DNA from 2 places in the Lactobacillus sp. UMNPBX12 genome. Region 2 is predicted to be linked to the other one. Evidence: riboswitches for the same ligand, from Rfam matches in the RefSeq annotation. Region 2 holds a riboswitch; the other holds the start of a gene.
The links. A riboswitch is a leader RNA that binds a small molecule or an ion and turns the genes downstream of it on or off. The one in region 2 is predicted to bind lysine.

Region 1 (12,427 bases), on a different contig from region 2:
AAGTTGCTTCTTGATCATCACTCAAGCCAGTAGTTCCAACAATAGGTTTAATTTGATGCGTTAAAGCAAAACAAACATTGTCATAGACAGCTGCGGGAGTAGTAAAATCAATCCAAATATCTGCAGCATGGTCAGGAATTTGACTTAATTGGTTAAAAATTTGGGCTGTTTTAGGTAAATGATATCTTTCAGGCTCATTTACTGCCTTTGGAGCAAATCCAGCCACCAATTCAAAATTGGGCAGCTGATTAACTAAACTAACAGCCTTTTGCCCCATTGCGCCAGTAAACCCAGCTATTAGTACTTTTTTAGGCATCTCGTCTTACCAATCCTTTCCTAAATTAAGTGGCAACTTTTGCATCAATGCATTAGCATTTAAACCTAAATGCTGGGCCAACTTTTCTTTTTCCTCATCACCTAAAGCGACTAATGGCAAACGACATCCCCCTACTATAAATCCTTGAGCATTCAAGGCTGCCTTAACAGGAGCTGGTGAAGGATACATAAACAAAGCCTGCATTTTCGGCGTTAACCAGCGTTGAATCGTGCCCGCCTCAGGATAATTTCCTTCATAAAGATCATCAAACATTCGCCGCATTTGTTTGCAATATAAATGGCTAGCTACGGAAATAACGCCATTGGCTCCTAGTAATCTTGCAGGTAACGCTTGCGTATCTTCACCACTAAATACCAAAAAATTAGGATCTTTATGATCAATAATGTATTCCATTTCTTCTAAAGATGCACATTGTTTGATTCCCTTAATATTTTTAAGGCGTGATAATTGGACTACCGTTTCTTTTTCCATCTTCACGCCAGTTCGACCAGGGATGTTATAGATCAAAATTGGGATCTTAGTTTGTTCATTGATAGCACTAAAATGTGCAATCATGCTACGCTGATCAGGCTTATTGTACGGTGGCACTACTACTAAGGCATAATCAATTCCTTTAATTTGTGCTACCTCATTGGTGAAGGCGATAGTGGTTGCAGTGTCGTTACTGCCCGTTCCTGCAATAACCGGAACACGTCCATTAACAATTTGACCAAAATGCTGGTACAAGTCTATCTTTTCATCATGAGTCAGAGTTGGCGTTTCTCCGGTCGTACCACCAACTACAAAGCCATTGCAACCTTGGTCAATTAAATAATTAACCAGCTTTTCTAAACTGGCAAAATCTATTTTTTGATTCTCATCAAATGGCGTAACAATCGCCGTTAACAAATCTGCATCAATTAATGTTGCCATTTTATTGCCTCATTCTATTAATCAAAAATCCTTTGATTGCATCAACGCCGCGCTGAATGCTTTTCTCATCAGGATTAAGTGTAGCCGTATGCAATTGTGAATCAGGATCACCAACACCTAGCCAAAACATTGTCCCAGGGAATTTAGCCAGCAAAAAGCCAAAATCTTCACCTGTCATTTTTGGTTCAGTAGTAATAAAGTTAACCGTCGGCTGACTTTTCATATATGAAATAAAGTTCTTGGTTAATTGTGGGTTATTTTCTACTGGCCAATATCCACCTTGATTCAAATCTAACTTCACTTCTACACCAAAGCTTTTCTCAATACCAAGACAGATTTCTTTGAGACGTTGATCGATTGTCAAAATCATATTTTGAGTTAAGCCACGAATCGTGCCCTCAATTCTAGCTTGACCTGCAATTACATTTCTAATCGTACCAGCTTCGATTTTGCCTAGAGTAATAACACCACTTTGAATTGGATCTATGCTTCGTGAAATAATAGTTTGAACCTGCATGATCAAACTTGCTGCTGCAACTACCGTATCATTTGCATCTTGCGGAAAAGCTGCGTGTCCACTTTTACCTAAAATATCAATATTGACTTCAGTTGTACCAGCAAAAAGTGTACCCATCCGACACCCAATGCTACCAGCAGGCAAAGCGGGGTTATCATGCAAGCCATAGAACTCGTCAGGTTTAAATTGATCATGAAAAATTCTTTTTTCATAAGCTTGCATCCCACCACTTTGGCTTTCCTCGGCTGGCTGAAAGAAAAAAAGCAAATTATCTTGTGGCTGATTTTCACTAAAATAGCTTAACAAACCTAATGCCACGGTCATATGAATATCATGTCCACATGCATGCATTACTCCCTCATGTTTTGATGAAAATGCCAGTCCAGTTTTTTCAGTAACTGGTAAAGCATCGATATCAGCACGATATCCTATCGTTCTGTGCGGTTTTCTTCCTTTAACTAATACTAGAATTGCGGTAGGCAGTGTCGACGGTATCTCAACTTCCAAATAATCTTGCTTAAATTTTTGAATTATCTCGATTAAATAATCATGTGTTTCTTTTTCTGCTAGTGCTAATTCAGGTATTTGATGTAAATGCCTTCTAATTTGAATTAACTCACTTTCACTTAAAACTGACATTTTATAACTTTCTCAGATTATCTTCTAGTTCCGTCTTACTACTAGTTTTTTCATCAACTTTTTTAATAATTTTAGCAGGAACGCCCGCTACCATCGTATGTGCTGGCACATCATGAGTAACTACTGCTCCGGCTGCAATAACGGCTCCTTCACCTACATGAACACCCTCAATTACAACTGCATTAGCTCCAATCATGACATTATCATCAATTTGAACCGGTTTAGCTGAAGCAGGCTCAATTACACCAGCCAATACGCTACCAGCTCCAATATGACAATGTTGTCCAACAATGGCACGGCCACCGAGAACTACGCCCATATCAATCATGGTATTAGCCCCGATTTCTGCTCCAATATTAATAATGGCACCCATCATAATTACTGCATTATTACCGATTACCACTTGATCACGAATAATAGCTCCTGGTTCAATTCGAGCATTAACTTTTTTGAAGTCCAATAAAGGAACTGCTGAATTTCGTGCATCATTTTCAATATGGTAGGCCGTAATTTGATGATTTTCTTTTAAAAATGGTTCAATATCTTTCCAGTCACCAAAGATCACGCCAGAATGAGCTTCAGTAAAATTCTCAATTTTCTTTGGAAAATCAATTTGTGCTAAATCTCCTTTAATAAAGACTTTTACCGGTGTCTTTTTTGGTGCATTACCGATGTAATCAATAATACTTTTTGCATTTAACTTTGCCATCTTTTTTCTCTTTTCTAATTTAAATATGATTGATCTAAATGAACCAAGTCTTCTAAACTTTCACGCTTAATGACTAATTTTGCTTTACCATTTTCTGCAAATACCACTGCTGGTCGAGGATTACGATTATAATTTGAAGCCATTGAATACCCATATGCACCTGTATCCAACATCGCTAACAAGTCTCCAGCTTTGACTTGTGGCAAAGCTTGATCTTCTGCTAATATATCGCCACTCTCGCAATACTTACCAGCAATACGAACATGTTCAGTCAAAGGCGCTTGTGGATCGGTGGCTAAAACTGTTTCATACTTAGCCTGATAAAGTGCAGGGCGAATATTATCTCCCATCCCGCCATCGACAGTAATATAAGAACGATAACCTGGAATATCCTTACGGCTACCCACCGTATAAAGGTTGTAACCGGCTGGACCAACAATTGATCTTCCCGGTTCAATATCGATTTCAGGTAAAGGATAATTCATTTTTTCAGCTTCAGTTTTGATCACCTTAACAATCGTCTTAACAAATTCTTCTGGTCGTAATGGATGATCTTCTTGGGTATATTTAATCCCAAAACCGCCACCAATATTAATAACTTGTGCAAGATAGCCATACTTTTCTCGCCAATCTTGCGCTACTACCATTAATTTTTGTGCTGCCATTTCAAAGCCGTTTAAGGCAAAAATCTGTGAGCCAATGTGAGCATGAATCCCCAACATTTTCATCCTAGGATTAGCTAGAACTTGTTTTAATGCCTTTTCTGCTTGACCTGATTCAAGATCAAAGCCAAATTTACTATCAATCTGACCTGTTTGATCATATTCATGGGTATGTGCTGAAATCCCTGGTGCAATACGCAACATGACACTAATCGTAGCATCGTACTTTTTTAAAACTTGCGCCAATAACTGAATCTCATGAAAATTATCAATAATAATTTTGCCAACATGATTTTTTACGGCCATTTCCAATTCAGTTAATGATTTATTATTACCATGAAAGCTAACTCTCTCCATTGGAAAATTGGCTTTTATTGCAGTAAATAACTCACCTGCTGAAACTACGTCAGTGTATGCTCCCTCTTCTGCAATAACCTGATATATTGCGATTGCTGCGAAAGCTTTACTTGCATAACTAACAGCATAGGCCATGTTTTCTTCTTCAAAAACTTTCTTAAAAGCCCGAATTTGTCGACGAATTTGATCGACATCATAAACTACTAATGGCGTACCATACTTTTGAGCTAATTCTACTGTATCAACTCCACCAATCGTTAAATGGCCTTGCTCATTAATCTGATCTACTGCAATTTGTGAATTCATTTTGTTCTCCTGTCTTTTTCAGGCGAAACGCTAATAAAAAATCCATTGTCTGCGCCAAACAAACAATGGATTAATTTCTACTTAATCTATGGTCGATAGCGCTCCGCGAATTTTGTTCGCGACAGTCCGCAGTTTATTCAACTACGCCCCAGCTCAAGCCTTTAGCATGACTCAGCTTCGGCAACCTCCCCTTTTACAATTCATCTTCGTTTTGCCCAATGATGCCATTGTCAATCCAGAGAGCTACTTAAATCTTGACCAAATTAAAATTAAGGCTGATGAACGTATCGTATTTCCTGGCTTTTTTGGCATGACTCCGTCTGGTAATATCGCCACTTTTTCCCGTGGCGGGTCAGACATTACCGGGGCTATTCTAGCTCGCGGCTTTCATGCTGATCTCTATGAAAATTTTACAGATGTCAATGGGATTTTTGCCGCTAATCCTCATATTATTGAGCATCCCCAATCCATCAAGAAAATGACTTATCGCGAAATGCGAGAGTTGTCATATGCTGGCTTTTCTGTTTTTCACGATGAAGCATTGATTCCTGCTATTCAAGGACAGATTCCTATCAATGTGAAAAATACTCATGATCCTAGCAATCCTGGCACTATGATTGTCCCAGAAAAGGATTTTGTCCCAGATAATGCAATAACCGGCGTAACCAGCCAAAAACATTTTTCCGCATTATATTTGCATAAATATTTGCTCAATAAAGAAGCTGGTTTCACCTTACGTATATTACAAATTTTATACCAACATAATATTCCATATGAGCATATGCCATCTGGGATTGACGATATTACCATTATTTTTAACAATGATTTTCTAAACGATCAGTTAATTGATCAAATTTGTAATGAAATTCAAGCTACAATTAATCCAGATCAACTCGAATGGATTGAAGATTATGCAATTATTATGGTTGTCGGCGAAGGAATGCGACAAAAACATACCATCAGCCGTCAAATTATCGATTCTTTAGGCGATCATGATATTTCACCACAAATGATCAATCAGGGAGCTTCTCAAATTTCAATCATGATCGGTACTAAAAAAGAAAAGGCTGATGAAGCAGTAAAAATTATTTATCAAAAGTTTTTTAATTAGGGGGCATTATGATTAATTTATTCAAAGTTCACGGTTCTCAAAATCATTTCTTTATTCTTGATCAAACACAATTCGAACACGAATTAAGTGACGCCGAGCTAAAAAATTTTACGCAAAAGATTACCAATCCACAAACTGGACTGCTTCACGGAGCAGATGGCGTTTTAGTAGTTAATCATCCCGTGCATTCTAACTCACTTGGCCAGATGCGTGTAATCAATGCTGATGGAAGTGAAGCATCAATGTGTGGCAACGGTCTACGCACCGTTGCTCGTTACCTAAGTGAAAAAACGGGAAAAGATAATTTCCTAGTTGACACAATGAATGCCAGCTTACGTGTTAGAAGAGAAAAAGATTTTGCTTCTAACGTGCCAGCATTTGCAGTTGAGATCTCTCCTGTACGCTTTAATAAAGAGACACTCCCTTTTGATAATTTAGGACAAGAACGGATTATTGATGCTTGGTTGCCAGAAATTTATCCTGGATTACGTTTTACTTCAATTGCCGTACCTAACCCACATTTGATTTCTTTTGTTAATCAAGCAGAAATTACCGGCCCGATCTTAGGCATTGTTGGTAAAAAATTAAATAGCAATAATCCCTACTTTACAGATGGCGTCAATGTTAATTTCGCGCAAATTTTAGATAAAAATAAACTTTTTGTCCGCACTTACGAACGGGGCGTTGGTTTTACCAATGCCTGTGGTACTGGAATGTCCGCGACTTCTCTTGCTCTTACTTTAACCCACCCCGAAATAGGCAACTTAAATACACCAATATCAGTTTATAATCCTGGCGGTATGGTTAAAACTATCGTGCATTATGAAAAAAATAGTTATTGGATCGAGCTTATTGGTAACGCTACTTTTACTCATCGAATTAAGCTTTCTGAAGCTGACTTAAGGAAAGGTGATTTTTCCAATGTCCAGATCCAAAAGACTGCTGAACAAAGTGCTTATGAAAAATTTATTGCTAATCTGCCAAAGTTCAATGACATTACAACTTTAGCGTAAAAAAATGGCTTGCAACACGCAAGCCATTTTTACTTTTTAATTATTAATCTAAGTCTTTCAAGCCATGCTTTTTCTTGGAAACGCGATAAAAAATATAAGGTGCAGTAGCGGCTACGTTACCCATATCCGTCAGAATTTGATAAAAGCTAGTCACTGCGCTACCACCGAATGAGACCACCGCAATTAATAGGCAAACGAAGACAGTTTGAGCCCACATCGCATTAGCAGGAATACCGTGTTTATTTAATTTAGTCGCAAACGTGGATCAGATCCCATGATGAAAGATTTAATTGGTGAATAAAGCAAAACAAAGAAAGCACCTGTCATTCCCATCAAACCAGATAAAGCAATTGCTCTAGTAAAGAATTTACCAATCAATAAACTCGTGTTAGAATCCAAATGAAGTGCGGTTCCAAAGGCTTTGCCAAGTGTGTCATATACGGTATACGTAATATTTCCAGTATTGGCATTGGCTGCTAAAATATCTTTTTGATAATTAACTGAAAAACCGGTCATAAAAATCATCAAAACATAAGAAATAATAGTGAACAATGACCCAATAATTAAGCCTTTAGGGAAATCTTTTTCTGGGTGTTTCATACTGTCAATCACACCACCGACGGTTTCCATCCCACCATATGCAAAGACTGCATAAACTACGAAAGAAATAATCGTAATTGGCGTTTGAAAACTTTTATTAGGCGAAATAATAAAACTTTGCCACCCAGTAATCGGCTGAGCCAATTGTCCATGATTCATAATCAAGACCGTTAAACTAGCTAGAATAAAGACTGCATTCATTACAATCATGAACCAACCACCGATTGATGACATAATTTTAATTCCAGTTATCCCTCTGGAAGACAGGTACGTTGATACAATCATGAATAAAATTGCTAGTACACCTATCAATTGAGTACCATGCAAGCCCCAAATATTCCATTCTTGAGTTGTATCTTTGCCAAAAATAAGGGCAGAGATTGAAATTTAAAGCCTTGAGGCGCTTGCAACCAGCCACAGCACCCAGTTAGCCAGCCATACAAAAGTCCCAATAAAGGCCTATTTTTGTCCAACTGAGCCAGCTAACCATGAATAAATACCACCTTGAGCATCATGAAAAGCAGACCCATATTCTGCCATCATTAAGCCAGCTTGGAAAAAGAAACAGACGCCAGCCAAAATAAACCAAATGATCCCAGCATATGTCATTTGCTCATAAGAAACAGAAACATTGCCAAAACCATAAACCGTTGTGATAATCATCAACACAAGGCTCATAGTCGTCAATGATTTTTTAGTTTGTGAATTTTCATCATCCAAGATAAAGCCTCTACTTTCTATTTACACTTTCCATTTTAGCATCGTTTATCTTGAATAAATTTATTCTAATTTTAGGCTCATAAGAAAAAACTACTAGTTATTCACTAGTAGCCCTTCATTTTTATTCATTAATTCTTTTTTCAATCCAATTACTTAATTCAGTTACATGTAATTTAGTGACCGAACTAAAAGTCAAAACAGTGACATGATCATAGTTGAGATTCAACTTTTTCTTTAAGCCTGATATCACCTTATTAGTTTGACTCTTTTTTATTTTATCCATCTTGGTACAAACTACCAAAATTGGGATATTTAGATATTGAGCATAATCATACATAGCAATATCATCTTTGGTTGGTTCATGACGACTATCTACTAAAATAATTAGTCCCTTTAGGTTGGGTCTAGTTTCTAAATAATCTTGAATCATTTCGCCAAATTCTTGCCGCTTCTTCTGTGAAACTTTGGCATAGCCATAACCTGGTACATCAACCAAATAAAATTTTTCATTGACTTTGTAGAAATTCAAAGTTTGTGTCTTTCCAGGCTGTGACGAGGTCCTAGCTAAGTTTTTACGCTTTAATAGGGTATTTATCAAGCTGGACTTTCCCACGTTTGAGCGGCCTGCTAATGCGATCTCAGGCAAGTTATCTTTAGGATATTGATCTTCTCTAACAGCACTAACTGCATAACTACTGCTTTTAATGATCATTGACACTTACCTGTTCTTTATTATCAGTATTTTTGCGGATTACCTTTGGCTTAGCGTGCTTAGTAATTACGTCCTTAGTTACTTCAACGGTCTCAATATCCTCTTCACTAGGAGTTTCATACATAATATCCATAATTGAATTTTCGATAATTGTTCTAAGTCCACGTGCACCCATATTTCTTTGGATTGCTAAGTCAGCAATTGCCTTCAGAGCACCATCAGTAAACTTCAAATTAACATCGTCAAGTGATAATAATTTCTTATACTGCTTAACTAAAGCATTCTTTGGTTCAGTTAGCACTCTGACCAAATCCTTACTACTCAATTTATCAAGCGTAGTAATAATTGGAATTCTACCAATGAATTCAGGAATCATTCCAAATTTAACTAAATCAGCTGTAGTCAAATGGCGTGTCCAATCATCTGCATTAATTTTATCTGCCTCATTTTCAGCACCAAAGCCAATGGTCTTTTTACCTAAACGATTTTTAACGATTTGTTCAATTCCGTCGAATGCCCCACCAACAATAAATAGAATGTTAGTCGTGTCCATCTTAATCATTTCTTGTTGAGGGTGTTTACGCCCACCTTGAGGTGGAACAGAGGCAATTGTACCTTCCAAGATCTTTAATAATGATTGCTGTACACCTTCACCTGAAACATCACGCGTAATTGAGACATTCTCAGATTTTTTAGAAATTTTATCAATTTCATCAATATAAATAATGCCACGCTGTGCACGTTCCAAATCATAATCAGCATTTTGTAGTAACTTAAGCAAAATATTTTCAACGTCTTCACCAACATACCCTGCTTCAGTCAAGGTAGTTGCATCGGCAATTGCAAATGGGACATTTAAAATACGAGCCAAAGTCTGAGCAAGATATGTCTTACCTGATCCAGTTGGTCCGATCATTGCAATATTTGATTTTTGTAATTCAGTTGAAGAATCAACATCCATTTGGCTAATTCTCTTATAGTGATTATATACAGCAACTGATAAGACTTTTTTAGCACGGTCTTGACCAATAACATATTGATCAAGTTCCTTTTTTATTTCAACAGGCTTAGGTAATTCACGAGCTGCTTTAAGTGAATCTGCTCGTAATTCATCGTCAATAATTTTTTTAGCCAAGTCAACACATTCATTACAAATATATACACCGTTACCGGCAATCATTTTCTTAACTTGGTCTTGAGTTTTGCCACAAAAAGCGCATTTAATCTCTTCTTGATCTGTAAACTGATTTGCCATTATTTTTCCTCCTATATCTACCAAAAATCAGATTATCATAAATTAACTAATATTGATAAATATTAAGCTCGAACAGCAAAAAAAGCGGCCTATAGCCGCTCTTTTTGAGAAATTAGCAAATATTACTATTACTTGCTTTCCTTCTTGTCATCGTCTTCTTTGTTTTCAAGCTTTGACTTAGCAACTTGCTTAGCATTATCAGTAATAAGATCCATAGCCTTACGTACAGTAATGTCGTGGCCTAACATGTCATCTGATAAGGTGTTACGTACCATCTTTTCATCCATGTTGTATTCTGAAGCAAGATCCTTGATTTCTTTATCAATTTCTTCCTTAGTTGCCTTAAGGTCTTCAGCAGCAACAATAGCTTCAAGAACTAAGTTAGTTTTAACTCTTTCAGCTGCATTCTTTTCAAATTGTGAACGCAATTGTTGTTCGTTGGTATTAGTCAACTTGTAGTAAGTTTGTGGGTCAATACCTTGACGTTGCATATTACCCAAGTATTGGTTCAATTGAGTATCAACATCTTCTTGAATCATAGCATCAGGAATTTCATCGATAGTAGCGTTGCTTACAGCACCTTCAATTGCAGCTTCTTGAATAGCGTCGTTTGCTTGTTGTTCCTTTTGTTCCTTCAAGTCCTTCTTGATCTTTTCCTTTAAGTCATCAAGGGTGTCTACAGAGTCATCAACGTCCTTAGCAAATTCATCGTCTAACTTAGGAAGTTGCTTTGACTTAACTTCGTGAATCTTAGTTGCAAAGTGTGCTTCTTTACCAGCTAAATCCTTTGCACCGTAATCTTCAGGGAAAGTTACAACTACATCAACATCATCGCCGGCTTCATGGCCTTCAAGTTGATCTTCAAAGCCAGGAATAAATGCACCTGAACCTAATTCAAGTGAGTAGTTTTCAGCTGAGCCGCCTTCGAATGGCTTGTCGTCGATAGTACCCTTGTAATCGATAGTAACAGTATCGCCCTTTTCAGCCTTACCCTTCTTAAGAACAAGTTCTGCATTTTGTTCACGGCGCTTGTCAAGTTCAGCATCAATGTCCTTTTGGTAAACACGAGTGTTTTGCTTAGGAACTTCGATACCCTTGTAGTCACCTAACTTAACTTCTGGTTCTACAGTAACAGTAGCCTTCATAGTCCAATCCTTGTCCTTATCCATTGATACAGGAACAATTTGTGGTTGGCCAACTGCCTTAATACCTGCTTCTTTAACAGCAGCAGAATATGCATTTGGTAATACAATATTTAAGGCATCTTCATATAATGCTTCTTCACCGTAATATTGATCAAAGATCACACGTGATACGTGACCCTTTCTAAAGCCAGGAACACGCAAGTTTTTCTTTACTCTTCTAAAAGCTTGGTCTAAACCTAATTTAATTTCATCTTGTGAAATATCAAAAGTAAGATCACCGGTTGTCTTACCGGTCTTTTCCCATTTAACAGACATTAATTAAATACCTCCAATGTCAAATTTGAGTTTGCTTCTTGCATACTAAGTTATCTTACCTTAAAAGGCCGCAAAAAACAAATTTAAAAGAAAAAAGATGCGCTCCTGTGAAGAAGTGCATCTTTTTTAACTATATCGTTAGAAATTAGTCAAGGATTTCAGTAACCTGACCGGCACCAACGGTACGACCACCTTCACGGATGGTGAACTTAGTACCCTTTTCGATGGCAGCTGGCTTGATTAACTTAACAGTAAATTCAGTGTTATCACCAGGCATAACCATTTCAGTACCTTCTGGCAATTCAATTTCACCAGTAATATCAGTGGTGTGGAAGTAGAATTGTGGACGGTAGTCTGAGAAGAATGGGGTGTGACGGCCGCCTTCTTCCTTCTTCAAGATATAAACTTGACCCTTGAATTCCTTGTGGGTTTGAATTGAGCCTGGAGCAGCCAATACTTGACCACGAACAACTTGGTCACGGTCAATACCACGAAGCAATACACCAACGTTATCGCCGGCTTCACCTAAGTCAAGAGTCTTGTGGAACATTTCCAAACCAGTAACAACTGACTTAAGAACCTTGTCTACCAAACCAACGATTTCAACTTCGTCACCGACCTTAACAGTACCACGGTCAATACGACCTGAAGCAACAGTACCACGACCAGTGATAGTAAATACGTCTTCAACTGGCATTAAGAATGGCTTGTCAGTTTGACGTTCTGGAGTTGGGATGTATTCGTCAACGACGTCCATCAACTTAAGAATTTGTTCTTGAGCTTCCTTGTCGCCTTGTAAAGCCTTCAAAGCTGAACCACGAACAACTGGAATATCGTCACCAGGGTAATCGTATTCAGTCAACAAGTCACGAACTTCCATTTCAACTAAGTCGATCAATTCTGGGTCGTCAACTAAATCACACTTGTTTAAGAAAACAACGATGTAGTTAACACCAACTTGACGAGCAAGCAAAATGTGTTCACGAGTTTGTGGCATAGGACCATCAGTTGCAGCAACAACTAAGATAGCACCATCCATTTGTGCAGCACCGGTAATCATGTTCTTGATGTAGTCGGCGTGGCCTGGAGCGTCCATGTGAGCGTAGTGACGATTTTC
Region 2 (12,427 bases):
CATGCGTCTGCCGTGGCATAATCACCAACCGCGCATTGGGCATAAATTGGCTATACCAACGTACATGCTCAACCTTAACCCAGTCTTTTTCACCTACTACACAAAGAGTTGGCGTAGTAATCTTCTTCAAGTCATCTACTGAGATAAAGGACTCAGTCAACTCTACGCGGCTGTCACGATCAAGTCTCAAAAAGCGATGAAATCCTTCCGTTAAGTAGTGATATGGTCTAATGCCTGCACCATTAACGAAAACGCCAGCTACAATCATCTTCTTAAAGATCGTTGGATGTTTTCTAGCTAGCATCATAGCTACTAAGCCACCAGCATCAAAACCAAAGCAGTAGCATCCCTCAATGCCGGTCTGTTTAATAAAGGTGTAAACGTCTTCTACTTCTGTTTTATAGTGTTCGGCAATATCGCCTTCGCTTAAACCGTGTCCCCGCATATCGAGCACATAGACAGTGTAATAAAGGGAAAGCGGAGCCACAATTTTATCAAACATACCGCCATCTAAGTGATGTCCATGTAGTAAAAGCAAAGGCTCACCTTTACCTAACTTATGATAATAAATTTCGACTCCATTAACTTTTTCTTTCATGTTTTCCTCTATTCACTATCACGCAAGGCCTGCTGTCGCTCTAACTTCTTACGCATCTTTTCTTCCTCGCGGTCTTTCATCATTGTACTGATAATTTTGCTCCAAACCCGGTAATTTCCCCGGAAATTATCCGCAACTTTTTTAATATTAGGCTGGTGAATAATACTGCCCTTTCTCTGCCAGTAGTGGTAATACGGCTTTTGCGTGTAATAGACGCCTTTAGCCACAGAAATATATTTAACGTTAAAAATCTGATCTTCCAGTAGTGAAATATCCCTATCAAACTTCAAATGATATTTCTTAATAATGGCAGTTTTATAGGCCTTGTTCCAGCTATATCCTTTCATTGGTGAGCTAAAGACATTAGTCAACTTCAAATAAGTTTCACCGCGCGTTAAATAGCCACCTTCTGGTCGACCAACAACGCGTTGCTTTTTGTCAGGATAATCCATCCAATAGCCACATGATACTAAGCTGACATCTGGATGACTTTCAAAAGCATGAATAAAAAAGGATGTGTAGCCTGGATCCACCCAATCATCACCATCATGAAAGGTGACATATGGTGTGTCGAGATACTGCATCCCAACATTACGTGCATCGGATGGGCCGCCATTTTTCTTTTTAATTATTTTAAAATATGGAAAACGATTGGCATAGCTTTCGGCTACCTCAACCGAATTATCTGTTGAGCCATCATCTACTACAAGCAATTTGAAGCTCTTGTCAACTTGATTAAGCAGAGCATCAAAAGCACGTGGCAAGTATTGCGCCGTGTTATAAACAGGCATGATGATGGTTAACTTAGGCACTTGTAACATATTGTCCCCCTTTGTTGCTCTTTATTATACCATCTTCAATAATAAGGTCGAAATTAAGAAAGTTTTACGTGTTGTTTAATTCACTTTTGAAAAATATTTAGTATAATGTTCCGTATTACAAGAATAAATATTCGATCAAAAAGGAAGAAAAGAAGAAAAAATGAAGAAATTTATCACACTACTCACAGCAATGTTATTAAGCGTGGTCGCGATGATCTCATTTACTAAGCCAGTATTAGCAGATGATGATACACCTGTAGTTACCTTAGGTACATCATTAACTGATGCGCAAAAGCAAGGCACATTAAAGACCTTAACCGCCCCACTAAACGGTGGTAATTATCAAACAATTACTGTTACCGGCTCAGATCTGGTTAAATACTTAAATCCCTCTGGTGATAATTTCACCACTTCATCCGGTGTTTGGTCCAGTGCGATGATCCAAAAGACCAGCTCAGGCAGCGGAATCAACGTTAAAATTTTAGACTACGATGGTAAAAATAATATCACGACTATTACTGCCAACCAGTACAAAAACGCAGCCCTGACCGCCGGCATCAGCGATGCCAACATTTATGTTACTAGCGCTATTCCAATTGATGGTTCAGGGGCATTAGCTGGAGTTTATGCTGCCTATGCTAAAAATGGCAATGCATTAAATCAAAAGCAAGTTAATGCCGCTCAAGATGAAATGAATACCTTGTCTGGGATTACCCAAGATAATAAAAACAAAAAAGGTTATTCAGATGCTCAATTGAACAATGCGGTTGCCGGTGCCAAGAATGAGATGGCTAAACAAGGGCAAAACATTACCGACAGTCAAATTCGCGACATTGTCAACAATCAAATTAATATTAACCACTTAGGTGACACCATCAACAACAATCAAAAAAATCAAATTGTCAATCTTCTAATTGAAATTCGTGATTCAGGGGCATTGAAGGACGGTAACTTCAAGCAACAGGCTTCGAAATTATCCAGTCAGATTCAAAATGGAGCTAAAAATATCTTCAATAAATTTAATACCCAAGAAAACCGCAACTGGTTACAAAATTTGTGGGATCAAATCGTTAAGTTCTTTAGTGGTTTGTTCGGCGGTGTTATTTTAAATTAAAAAAGGCTACAGTGTAGCCTTTTTTTCTTACATTTTTTGATCCATATAACGGTTCAATTCATGATCGACAAATTCATTACCGCGATTATTAGCGTGACCTTTCGTCCATTCAAACGTACTATCAGGAAATTCCTTTAATAACCGATCTAATTCCTGCCATTCCGCCACATTAGCCAATGGTCCAGAAGAACGTCTCCAACCACGTTTTTTCCAGCCTTGTAGCCAATGCTTATTAATCGCATTCAACACATACTGCGAATCAAGAACAAATAATAGATGTTTATCGTTAAAACCAAGCTCAAGCAGCTTTTTTAGTGCATTAATCAATGCTGTCTGCTCCATCTTATTGTTAGTAGCACCATATTCACCACCGGAGCCATGAACTTTCTGGTCATCCCATTCAATTAAATAAGCCCAGGCTGCTTTATCGGTCTTTTTAACGTGACCGCCCTTATAAACACCAGTATTGCGCGTGCCACCATCAGTATAAGTCACCGCAAAGAAGTCAGCAGGATTGCTATTAACATGGTTATACTGCTTCGCCTTTTTTCGCGGTGCTTTTTTTATTTCTTGACTCTTTTGTTGCACCCTTTTTACGGCGTTTTGTAAATTATCTTCACCTTTTTGCAGGACATCGCTCTGAGTTTGGGCATTCCAATCTAAGTAATCTGTAGCATCGGTAATTTGTTCAAATGACTTATATTCAGCGCCAGAGAAGCCATCAACTTGTTCTTTGGCTGCATCCCAAGTCCGATATATTCCCGGAGTACGTCCTTTTTTGACTGCATAAAACTTCATTTCTACCTCTAAAATTCCAAAATCTTTACCCAATGGTAAAATATACTTATTGCATAACTTTTATTATAGGAAAAAAGAAAGAGAAGGTGGTAAAAATGTTTTTCAACACAAAAAAATATGCTGAAGAAGTTGAAAAAGATCATAAACATGACCTCCAAGAAGAACCTAGCATGTTTAACATGATTTCTTTGGGGCTGATGGCCACCTTCGCTCCCACGCGAATTTTCCTCAAATTACACAAGCGCCATATTGAAAATAAGGCAAACATTGAAAAAAGCGATCTAAAACAAGTACCCATTATTTATTTCCATGGCTTTCGCGGCGGTGATTATACCACTCGCGTGATGGTGAAACACGCTACTCATGACAAGGGCAATCCCAAGTTTTTAAAGGTAACCGTTGATTTATTAGGAAATTTCAAATTAGAAGGAACTTGGACTAGTGACAAGCATCCTATCGTGCAGGTTGCTTTTCGCCAGCGAATAGTCGGTATCTATGGCATCGACTATTATCTCAACTTCGTCCTGCCCTTTTTAGCTAAAAGATATGGTTTTAAAAACTATATTGCAGTCGCTCATTCATTAGCCTGTCCATGTATTATTCGCACGGAAATGAAGCACTACCGCAGCAAAACGTTCCCACATTTAAAAAAATGTGCCTTTATCGCTGGTCCTTTTGACGGGGTCACTTACTTGGGCGATATCCCCAACGTCAACTATTTGACCGAAAGTGGTCGGCCTAGTGTCATGAACCCGCACTACCTTTATTTGTTTTTTAATCGGCGCAAATTCAATCCTGATATCTCGGTCTTGAATATTTATGGCAACGTTTTAGATAACACAAATACTGATAAATTCATCTCTGTTGTTTCCGCAAAAAGCATTCGCTATATCCTTGCCCCAAAGGCACATTTTTATCAAGAAGTAGAAGTACGCGGTAAAGATGACGCCGAACATAGTTGGATGCATGACAATCCGTTTGTAATCGATATTATTGACAAGTTTCTTAAATTAAAAAAGTAGTTTAATTTTGGAGGAGTTTATGATCTGGTGGCATGACTTTGTTAGAATCATTATCATTACCAACACAATCTTAGCCTTCTACGTTGTCTTCCACCGTAGAAGATCCGTTTCAACCACTTGGGCTTGGTTAATCATCCTGTTAGTATTACCAGTAGTCGGGATCACTCTTTATGCCTTCTTTGGTCGGGGTATTTCCCAGGAAAATATTTTTGCCATCAATAAGCAAAAACACATTGGCTTGAGAAATGTTCAAAAATCGATTGCTAAAGCACCTAAAAATACTAGTCCTTCTGACACTTCAAAGGCTGGTAATATAGCAATTAACTTTTTTAACCACCAACAAGAAGCTCCCCTAACTAAAAATAATCAGGTCAAGCTCTATACCGAAGGTGAAACCTTCTTTCATGACATGCTTAAGGACATGGTACGAGCTAAGGAAATAATCAATGTTGAGTTCTACACTTTTTATAGCGACAATATCGGCAATCGTGTTTTGCAACTATTGATTAAAAAAGCAAAACAAGGAGTTAAAGTACGCGTAATTTATGATGCCTGGGGTTCAATGGGAGCTACTAAAGCATGGTTCGATCAATTGCGGGCAGCTGGCGGGGAAGTTTTGCCTTTTGTCACTTCACGCAACATGATCACCCGTTACCGCATTAACTACCACTTGCACCGCAAGATTGTTGTCATCGACGGGCGAATTTCTTGGACTGGCGGTTTTAATATTGGTGATCAATATTTAGGCAAAAAAAAGAAGTTTGGTCATTGGCGTGATAGTCAGGTAAGAATTGTTGGTTCTGCCTCTCTGCTTTTGCAAGAGCGTTTCGTCATGGACTGGAACGCCTCTATCACTAATAATCAACAGCTCATCCGTTTCAATTCCACTCTATTTCCTGATCTTGATGAAAAAAACATCCACGAAGGCGACGTTGCAACGCAAATCATTTCAGATGGGCCTGATCGTTATGCACCATATATGCGTAACGGTATGATGCGGCTAATGCTTTTGGCACGCAAACGGTTATGGATTCAAACACCATACTTAATCCCTGATGATGCCGTTTTTGCTACGTGGCAAACAATTGCCTCATCGGGTGTTGACGTACGAATTATGATCCCATGTAAGCCAGACCACCCCTTTATTTATCGCGCCACACAGTGGTATGCCAACGAATTAACTCGCTTGGGTGTCAAAATTTATATCTACGAAGATGGCTTTTTACATGCCAAAACGACGATTGTCGACGACCATTTTTCTTCAGTTGGTTCAATGAATCAAGATTTCCGTTCTTACAACTTAAACTTTGAAGATAATGCCGTTTTTTATGATAAAAAGTTCAACCAGAAAATGGTGGCAGCTTTTGAAGAAGATATGAAACACTCGCATTTACTAACTAAGGAAGAAATAAAAAAGCAAAGTCGCGCATTGCGGACTTTGCAGGCATTCTCGCGAATGCTTTCTCCAATTTTGTAATTACATCATTGATTGAACTTCGACAGGAATTTCTCGACCAGCATATTCTTGTAATTGCTTAATTACGCTATTAACTTCATTATTAAAGCGCATCATATAAGCCTTACCATCGCTAGTTCGAAAAATCGCCATCACTAATGGCTTCTCTTGGTTGGGGATCTGGATTAAAGTAACGCTGGCTAAATCATCATACTTAACTGTACGCTTGAAGTAGCCTGAAACGACCATCCGCTTTTTACTAAATCCTGAAAAACCATCGACAATACTAATTAAGATAAAAAGAGCCAAGAAGACGCTCAGGCCTGGATCACCTTTTTCAATGTAATTCCATGTAAAGCCCAGCCAGATAAAAATTAGCGCCCAAACAACTGAGGAGATACGATAGCGACCACGAAAATCAACTTTAGCTTGCCAATACCAACTATAACAAGCATAAACTACTAATAAAATATCAATTGCTACATAAAAATACGTCATATATTTCATAAAAATCCCCTCAATTTAGTTATTTTACTCATTATAACAAAACAATGATTTATAATTAAAGTAATGACTTTCACGGAGGGTGACATTATATGATGGATTTAGCAGAATTACAAACAGATATTAATAATGCCCAACATATTGTATTCTTAACTGGAGCTGGTGTTTCTACCCATTCAGGTATCCCTGACTACCGCTCTAAAAACGGAATCTATGATGGCGTGCAAGAAAGTCCCGAAACTATTCTGAGCGATAGTACGCTATTCAATCGACCTGAATTTTTCCATGAATTTGTCATGAACAACATGTACTTTCCTACTGCTAAACCAAACTTAATCCATGAAAAAATCGCCCATTTTTGTAATGAAAAAGGTAATTTAATTACCCAAAATATCGATACTTTGGATACTAAGGCTGGCAATCAACATGTAACAGAATTTCATGGCAATTTATATAATATTTATTGTACTAAATGTCATCAACGTGTTTCTTATGAAGAATATGCTAAAAGCTATTTACACAAAGATTGTGGCGGAATTATTCGCCCCGGTATTGTGTTATACGGCGAAAGCATTGATCCGAAAGTATTAAACCAGTCCGTTGAAATAATGCAAAAATCAGACTTGATCATCATTTGTGGAACGAGTTTTGTAGTTTATCCTTTTGCCCAGCTCTTGGCTTATCGCAAAGAAGACGCCAAAATTTACTCTATCAACAAGACAGAAATTCCTACCCCTGGTGTCACGCAAATAATTGGGGATGCATTAACAGCATTCCAGAATTTGAATTAACTTTCCTAGTTTGTTATTCTTAGACTAATTATTTTTAATAAAGGTGTTACACATGACAGAGTTTTTTTACTATGATTACGTTACAATTGAGCCATGGACCTACTTTTTAACAGCTTCAGAAGCCGGCCTAACTTACGTCGGACTTAAAGGAGATGAAACTGTTTCACCTATTTTTAGCTTCTACCCTCACCGCATGTTGGTGCGGGACCCTAAAAAGATGGCACCTTATATCAAACAATTAAAGGAATATTTTGCTGGTATCAGAAAGAATTTTGATGTTCCTATTGATATTTCGGAATTCGGCACTGAATTTCAACGAAAGGTATTAGCCGTTGTCCAGCATATTCCTTATGGTGTGACGTTAACTTATGGTGACGTCGCCAATTCACTAGCCGAAGCCACATCTTCTCGCTCAGTTGCACACGCCGTAGCATTAAACCCTGTTTTGATTTTTATTCCTGACCAAAGAGTTATTTTATCCAACAATAAAGTTGGGACTTATCGTCTGGGACAAAAAGAAAAAATCAGATTAATTAAATTAGAAAAGAAGCAGTTACATGTCAATTCTTAAACTATATGCACCCTTTTTTGACGGCAATAACTGGTTACATGTCCTAACCAGTGGCAAAGACTGGATGATCATTCTGACTTTAATCTTGATGGAATGCTTGTTATCAGTCGACAATGCTGTCGTTTTGGCCGCACAGACACAGGTGCTACCTAATAAAGCTGAACAACGCAAGTCCTTGGTTTATGGCTTGTGGGGTGCTTATTTATTCCGCTTTATTGTTATCGGAATCGGGACTTATCTGATCAACTTTTGGGAGATTAAATTAGCTGGTAGTATTTATCTTTTTTACCTAGCCTTTAAATTCTTCTATGATCAACGCCACCCTAAACAAGCTGCCGAACATGAGAAAGAAAAAGAAGAGCGCGAAGCAGCTCACCACAAAGGCAAAAAGAAAAAGAGACATGTACTATCTCTTTTCTGGCGTACGGTTATTTCAATTGAATCAATGGATATCGTCTTTTCAATTGATTCTGTTTTAGCTGCTTTAGCCGTGTCTGATAATCCCGTTGTTGTTTTAATCGGTGGCATGATCGGTATTCTCTGTATGAGAGGAGTTGCCGAAATTATCATTAAATTAATGGATATTATTCCAGAATTGCAGCCAATGGCTTACTTATTGATAGGAATCATCGCTTTAAAATTGCTGCTAGCTCTGCCACCATTGAGATTTGAGTTGCCAAACACCGTTTTTGCAATTATTGTCTTTGCGATCTTAATTTTGACAATTCTCTTCCACTTTTGGAAAGTTAAAAAACACGGTCACAAACATATTTAACTGTTTAGCGTATTTAATACATATTCTTTGAGTACAACTGCTTGGTTGTGCTCTTTATTTTTGGCACCAAATAAGAAAAGAACATCTTCTTTAGCCAAATGCTTCTTTACATCTTGCAAAAATTCCGCTGTATAATCATTATGATTAAGTTCTTCAATATACTTTTGCTTAAACTCAGGGAATTTTTCATCTTCATGATTAAACCACTGACGCAATTCCTTACTAGGGCCAATTTGTTTATCCCATTCAGCTAAATCGGCCTTAACTTTGCTCATTCCCCGTGGCCATAAACGGTCAACTAAAATCCGATAACCAGCAGGTTGCTCATGGTCATAAATTCGAACTAATTTAATTTCTGTCATTATTTTTTATCTCTTTTCTAGAAAGGTCAAAAATGAATTATTCAACTTATTTTTCTACTAACACTACCGATTATATTGCAAAAGACCTAATTGGGCGAATGCTTACTTTTGATAATGGTCAAGAAAAATTAGGCGGCTATATCGTGGAAGCAGAAGCATATATGGGTAAAAAGGATCGCGCTGCACATTCTTATGGCGGTCGTCGTAGCCCAGCGAATGAAGGACTTTACGGCAAAGGCGGAACGATCTATATCTACGCGCAACGTCAATATTTCTTCTTTGATGTTGCCACTAGGGTTCAGAATGAACCACAGGGGGTTTTAATCCGTGCAATCGATCCCACTTTAGGAATTGAGACCATGATCAAGAACCGTCATGGTAAAGATGGCTTTCTTTTGACTAATGGTCCCGCAAAAATGATGCAAGCTTTTGGTATTCATGATAAAAATTGGAATTTGCACTTTTTATCAGACTCCCCTTTCGCCATTGATCTTGATGATCGTCATAAAAAAATTCCCCAGGAAATAATTGCTGCAGCGCGTGTTGGTATCAATCAATCTGATCCCGTTTGGGCTAACAAAAAATTACGTTTTTATGTAGCAGGAAATCCTTATGTTTCTGATATGAAAAAGAGAAATTATGAAACTAATAATGGTTGGGCTTGACAAATTTAACTTTTTCTTCTAGTATTCTTCATTAGTTAAATATTTTTCCAATGCAATAGAGGTTGCGACAATCACAAGTTAAGTTTGAGTTCGCGAAAACAATGATAGTTAACTTAGGGTTGCCGCCGAAATAGATTTAATATTCGCGTGTTAATCTGTTGGGCTATAGAAGAATATTCTATAGACTGTCCTGGTTAGTCCCCAGGGAGCGCTATAAGATTTGGTTTAAACACTGATGATTATGACCCTCGCAATTCTTTGGAAGAGCGAGGTTTTTGTTTACTCTTTATTGTGTTGGCTTTATGTTAAAACTATTTTTGGAGGTTTTATAATTGAAGTCAAGATTTAGATGGATGGCTGTAATAATGTCTGTCCTACTCAGTTTATTTATCGGTTTTTCTCTTAGTAGCAATCAGACTCAAGCTGCTAAGAAAGATTCTGGCACGTTAAAGATAGGTATGGAGGCAAACTATCCTCCATACAACTGGACTCAGCCAACCAAAGCTAATGGAGCTGTTCCAATTGATGGTTCTAACTCCTATGCTAATGGTTATGATGTTCAAATTGCCAAGATCATCGGTAAACGACTACACAAAAAAGTAATCGTAGAAAAGACTCAATGGGATGGCCTTTTACCAGCTTTAACTTCAGGTAAAATTGACTTAATTATTGCTGGTATGTCTCCTACTGCCGAAAGACGCAAGGCAATTAATTTCTCAGAACCTTATCGTAAAAGTACTTTCGTCGTAATTACTAATAAGGCAAGTAAATATTCTAATGCTAAGAAGTTGACTGATTTCAAAGGTGCCAAGTTAACCGCACAACAAGGAACTTTACACTACGATTTAATCAAGCAATTAAAAGGTGCTAAAAGAGAACCAGCTATGCGTGACTTTTCAGCCATGCGTCAAAGTTTAGCTTCTGGCACCATTGATGGTTATGTTGCTGAAGATATTGAATTTGAAAGTTACCACAACGTTAACCCTAACATTATTGCAGTTAACTTAAACAAAATGGCTGGCTTCAAAGTTGACCATGACGATTCCGTAACTAGTATCGGGGTTAAAAAGGGTAATACCAAGCTTTTAAATGAAGTTAACGCTACTTTAAGAACTATTTCTAATAAAAAGCGTGATCAATTAATGTCACAAGCCATCAAGGAACAACCTAAGGCTGGTAACGAAACTAAGAAAGAAAACTGGCTAGTTACTACTTGGAAGCAATATGGTGGCATGATTATGTCAGGTATTGGCATGACCTTGCTTTTAGCTTTAGTTGGTACCATTGTTGGTTTCTTTATCGGCTTGCTTGTAGGAATTATTCGTACCATTCCTACTCCAACTACTCGCGGCAAGCGTTGGACTTTGAACGTAGTTAAGTGGTTATTATCTGTTTATGTAGAAATCTTCCGCGGTACACCAATGATGGTTCAAGCAGCCGTAATCTACTATGGTATTGCCCAATTCTGGCACTTGAATTTAAATAGAACTGTAGCTGCTTTGATTATTGTGTCAATTAACACTGGTGCTTACTTAGCTGAGGTTATCCGTGGTGGTATTATTTCAACTCCAGAAGGTCAATTCGAAGCAGCTAGTGCACTTGGTATGACCCACAACCAAAGAATGTGGCATATCATCTTGCCTCAAGCTATTAGAAACTGTTTACCATCAATCACCAACGAATTTATCGTTAACATTAAGGATACTTCAGTATTGAGTATTATCTCAGTTTCAGAATTGTTCTTTGTTGGTACAACTATTGCCAGTCAATCATTCAAGTTCTTCCCAACTTACTTAATGATTTCTGCAATTTACTTGATCTTAACCTTTACTATTACTAGAATCTTCAACTTTATCGAAAAGAGACTTGAAGGTAACAAGAATTACAACTTGATGGCTAACCAAGTTCAAGTTGGTACTCCAAAAGATGCGGAGGCAAACAATTAATGACTGAATCAAACGAAGTAATTTTAAGCTTAAAGCACATGCAAAAGTCTTATGGAAATCACCAAGTATTAAAGGATATTTCCTTTGACATCAATAAAGGCGAAATCGTAACGATCATTGGTCCTTCTGGTGGTGGTAAGTCTACTACCCTTCGCTGCATCAACTTGCTCGAAGAACCTACTGGTGGCGAGATCGATTTCCACGGTGAAAACATTTTGGCACCTGGTTACAACCGTAATACCTTTAGATCCAAGGTCGGCATGGTATTCCAGCAATTTGATTTATTTGAGAACAAAAACGTCTTGGAAAACTGCATGATTGGCCAAGAATTGGTCCTCAAGCGTTCAAAAGACGAAGCACGTAAGATTGCTATGGAGAACCTTAAAAAGGTTGGTATGGATCCATTTATCAAGGCTAAACCACAACAATTATCTGGTGGTCAACAACAGCGTGTTGCTATTGCCCGTGCGATTTCAATGAATCCAGAAGTTTTATTGTTCGACGAACCAACTAGTGCCCTTGACCCAGAAATGGTTGGCGAAGTACTAGAAGTTATGCAAAAGCTCGCTACGACTGGTTTAACAATGGTGATTGTTACCCACGAAATGGGCTTTGCTAAGAGTATTTCTGACCGAGTATTGTTCATCAGTGATGGCGTGATTACTGAGCAAGGTTCACCTGAAGAAATATTTGATCATCCTAAGAACGAAAAGACGCAAAAGTTCTTGAGCAATTTTAGAAATAATGAATTTTAATCTTCTAAAATCAAATTAAAAATGATAAGCTTGGATTTAAATTCAAGCTTATTTTTTTACCAAAAAAGGAGGAGTACATATATGACTGCGTACTATAACCAAGAATATCATGAACCTGTCGATCCTGATCCAGTTCCCCAATCAAACTGGAAGCAAATCTTGAAAGAAACTTTTTTACGTCCATTTACTTGGAATGCTCGAACCAGTCGGAGAACTTACTGGATTGGTTTTGCCATTCTAGTCGTTTTA

Region 1: another riboswitch for lysine. It lies ahead of lysA (diaminopimelate decarboxylase); the one in region 2 lies ahead of CP363_RS00685 (ABC transporter substrate-binding protein/permease).

What each region holds. Positions count from the first base shown of each region.
Region 1 covers NZ_PCYY01000002.1:147,221-159,647, reverse strand. The annotation lists gene dapB (4-hydroxy-tetrahydrodipicolinate reductase) at 1-316, opposite strand, end outside; gene dapA (4-hydroxy-tetrahydrodipicolinate synthase) at 323-1,249, opposite strand; gene CP363_RS01705 (N-acetyldiaminopimelate deacetylase) at 1,251-2,405, opposite strand; gene dapD (2,3,4,5-tetrahydropyridine-2,6-dicarboxylate N-acetyltransferase) at 2,407-3,114, opposite strand; gene lysA (diaminopimelate decarboxylase) at 3,129-4,439, opposite strand; lysine riboswitch at 4,532-4,692, opposite strand; partial or broken gene CP363_RS01690 (aspartate kinase) at 4,654-5,550, shown strand; gene dapF (diaminopimelate epimerase) at 5,559-6,563, shown strand; partial or broken gene yjeM (glutamate/gamma-aminobutyrate family transporter YjeM) at 6,652-7,841, opposite strand; gene yihA (ribosome biogenesis GTP-binding protein YihA/YsxC) at 8,005-8,595, opposite strand; gene clpX (ATP-dependent Clp protease ATP-binding subunit ClpX) at 8,585-9,850, opposite strand; gene tig (trigger factor) at 9,979-11,310, opposite strand; gene tuf (elongation factor Tu) at 11,456-12,427, opposite strand, start outside.
Region 2 covers NZ_PCYY01000001.1:130,102-142,528, forward strand. The annotation lists gene CP363_RS00625 (alpha/beta fold hydrolase) at 1-598, opposite strand, end outside; gene CP363_RS00630 (glycosyltransferase family A protein) at 607-1,419, opposite strand; gene CP363_RS00635 (DUF1002 domain-containing protein) at 1,580-2,533, shown strand; gene CP363_RS00640 (ribonuclease H family protein) at 2,561-3,331, opposite strand; gene CP363_RS00645 (alpha/beta hydrolase) at 3,427-4,353, shown strand; gene cls (cardiolipin synthase) at 4,373-5,830, shown strand; gene CP363_RS00655 (hypothetical protein) at 5,831-6,316, opposite strand; gene CP363_RS00660 (NAD-dependent protein deacylase) at 6,406-7,104, shown strand; gene CP363_RS00665 (methylated-DNA--[protein]-cysteine S-methyltransferase) at 7,157-7,675, shown strand; gene CP363_RS00670 (TerC family protein) at 7,662-8,450, shown strand; gene CP363_RS00675 (DUF488 domain-containing protein) at 8,447-8,812, opposite strand; gene CP363_RS00680 (DNA-3-methyladenine glycosylase) at 8,845-9,477, shown strand; lysine riboswitch at 9,526-9,699, shown strand; gene CP363_RS00685 (ABC transporter substrate-binding protein/permease) at 9,810-11,423, shown strand; gene CP363_RS00690 (amino acid ABC transporter ATP-binding protein) at 11,423-12,178, shown strand; gene CP363_RS00695 (DUF805 domain-containing protein) at 12,260-12,427, shown strand, end outside.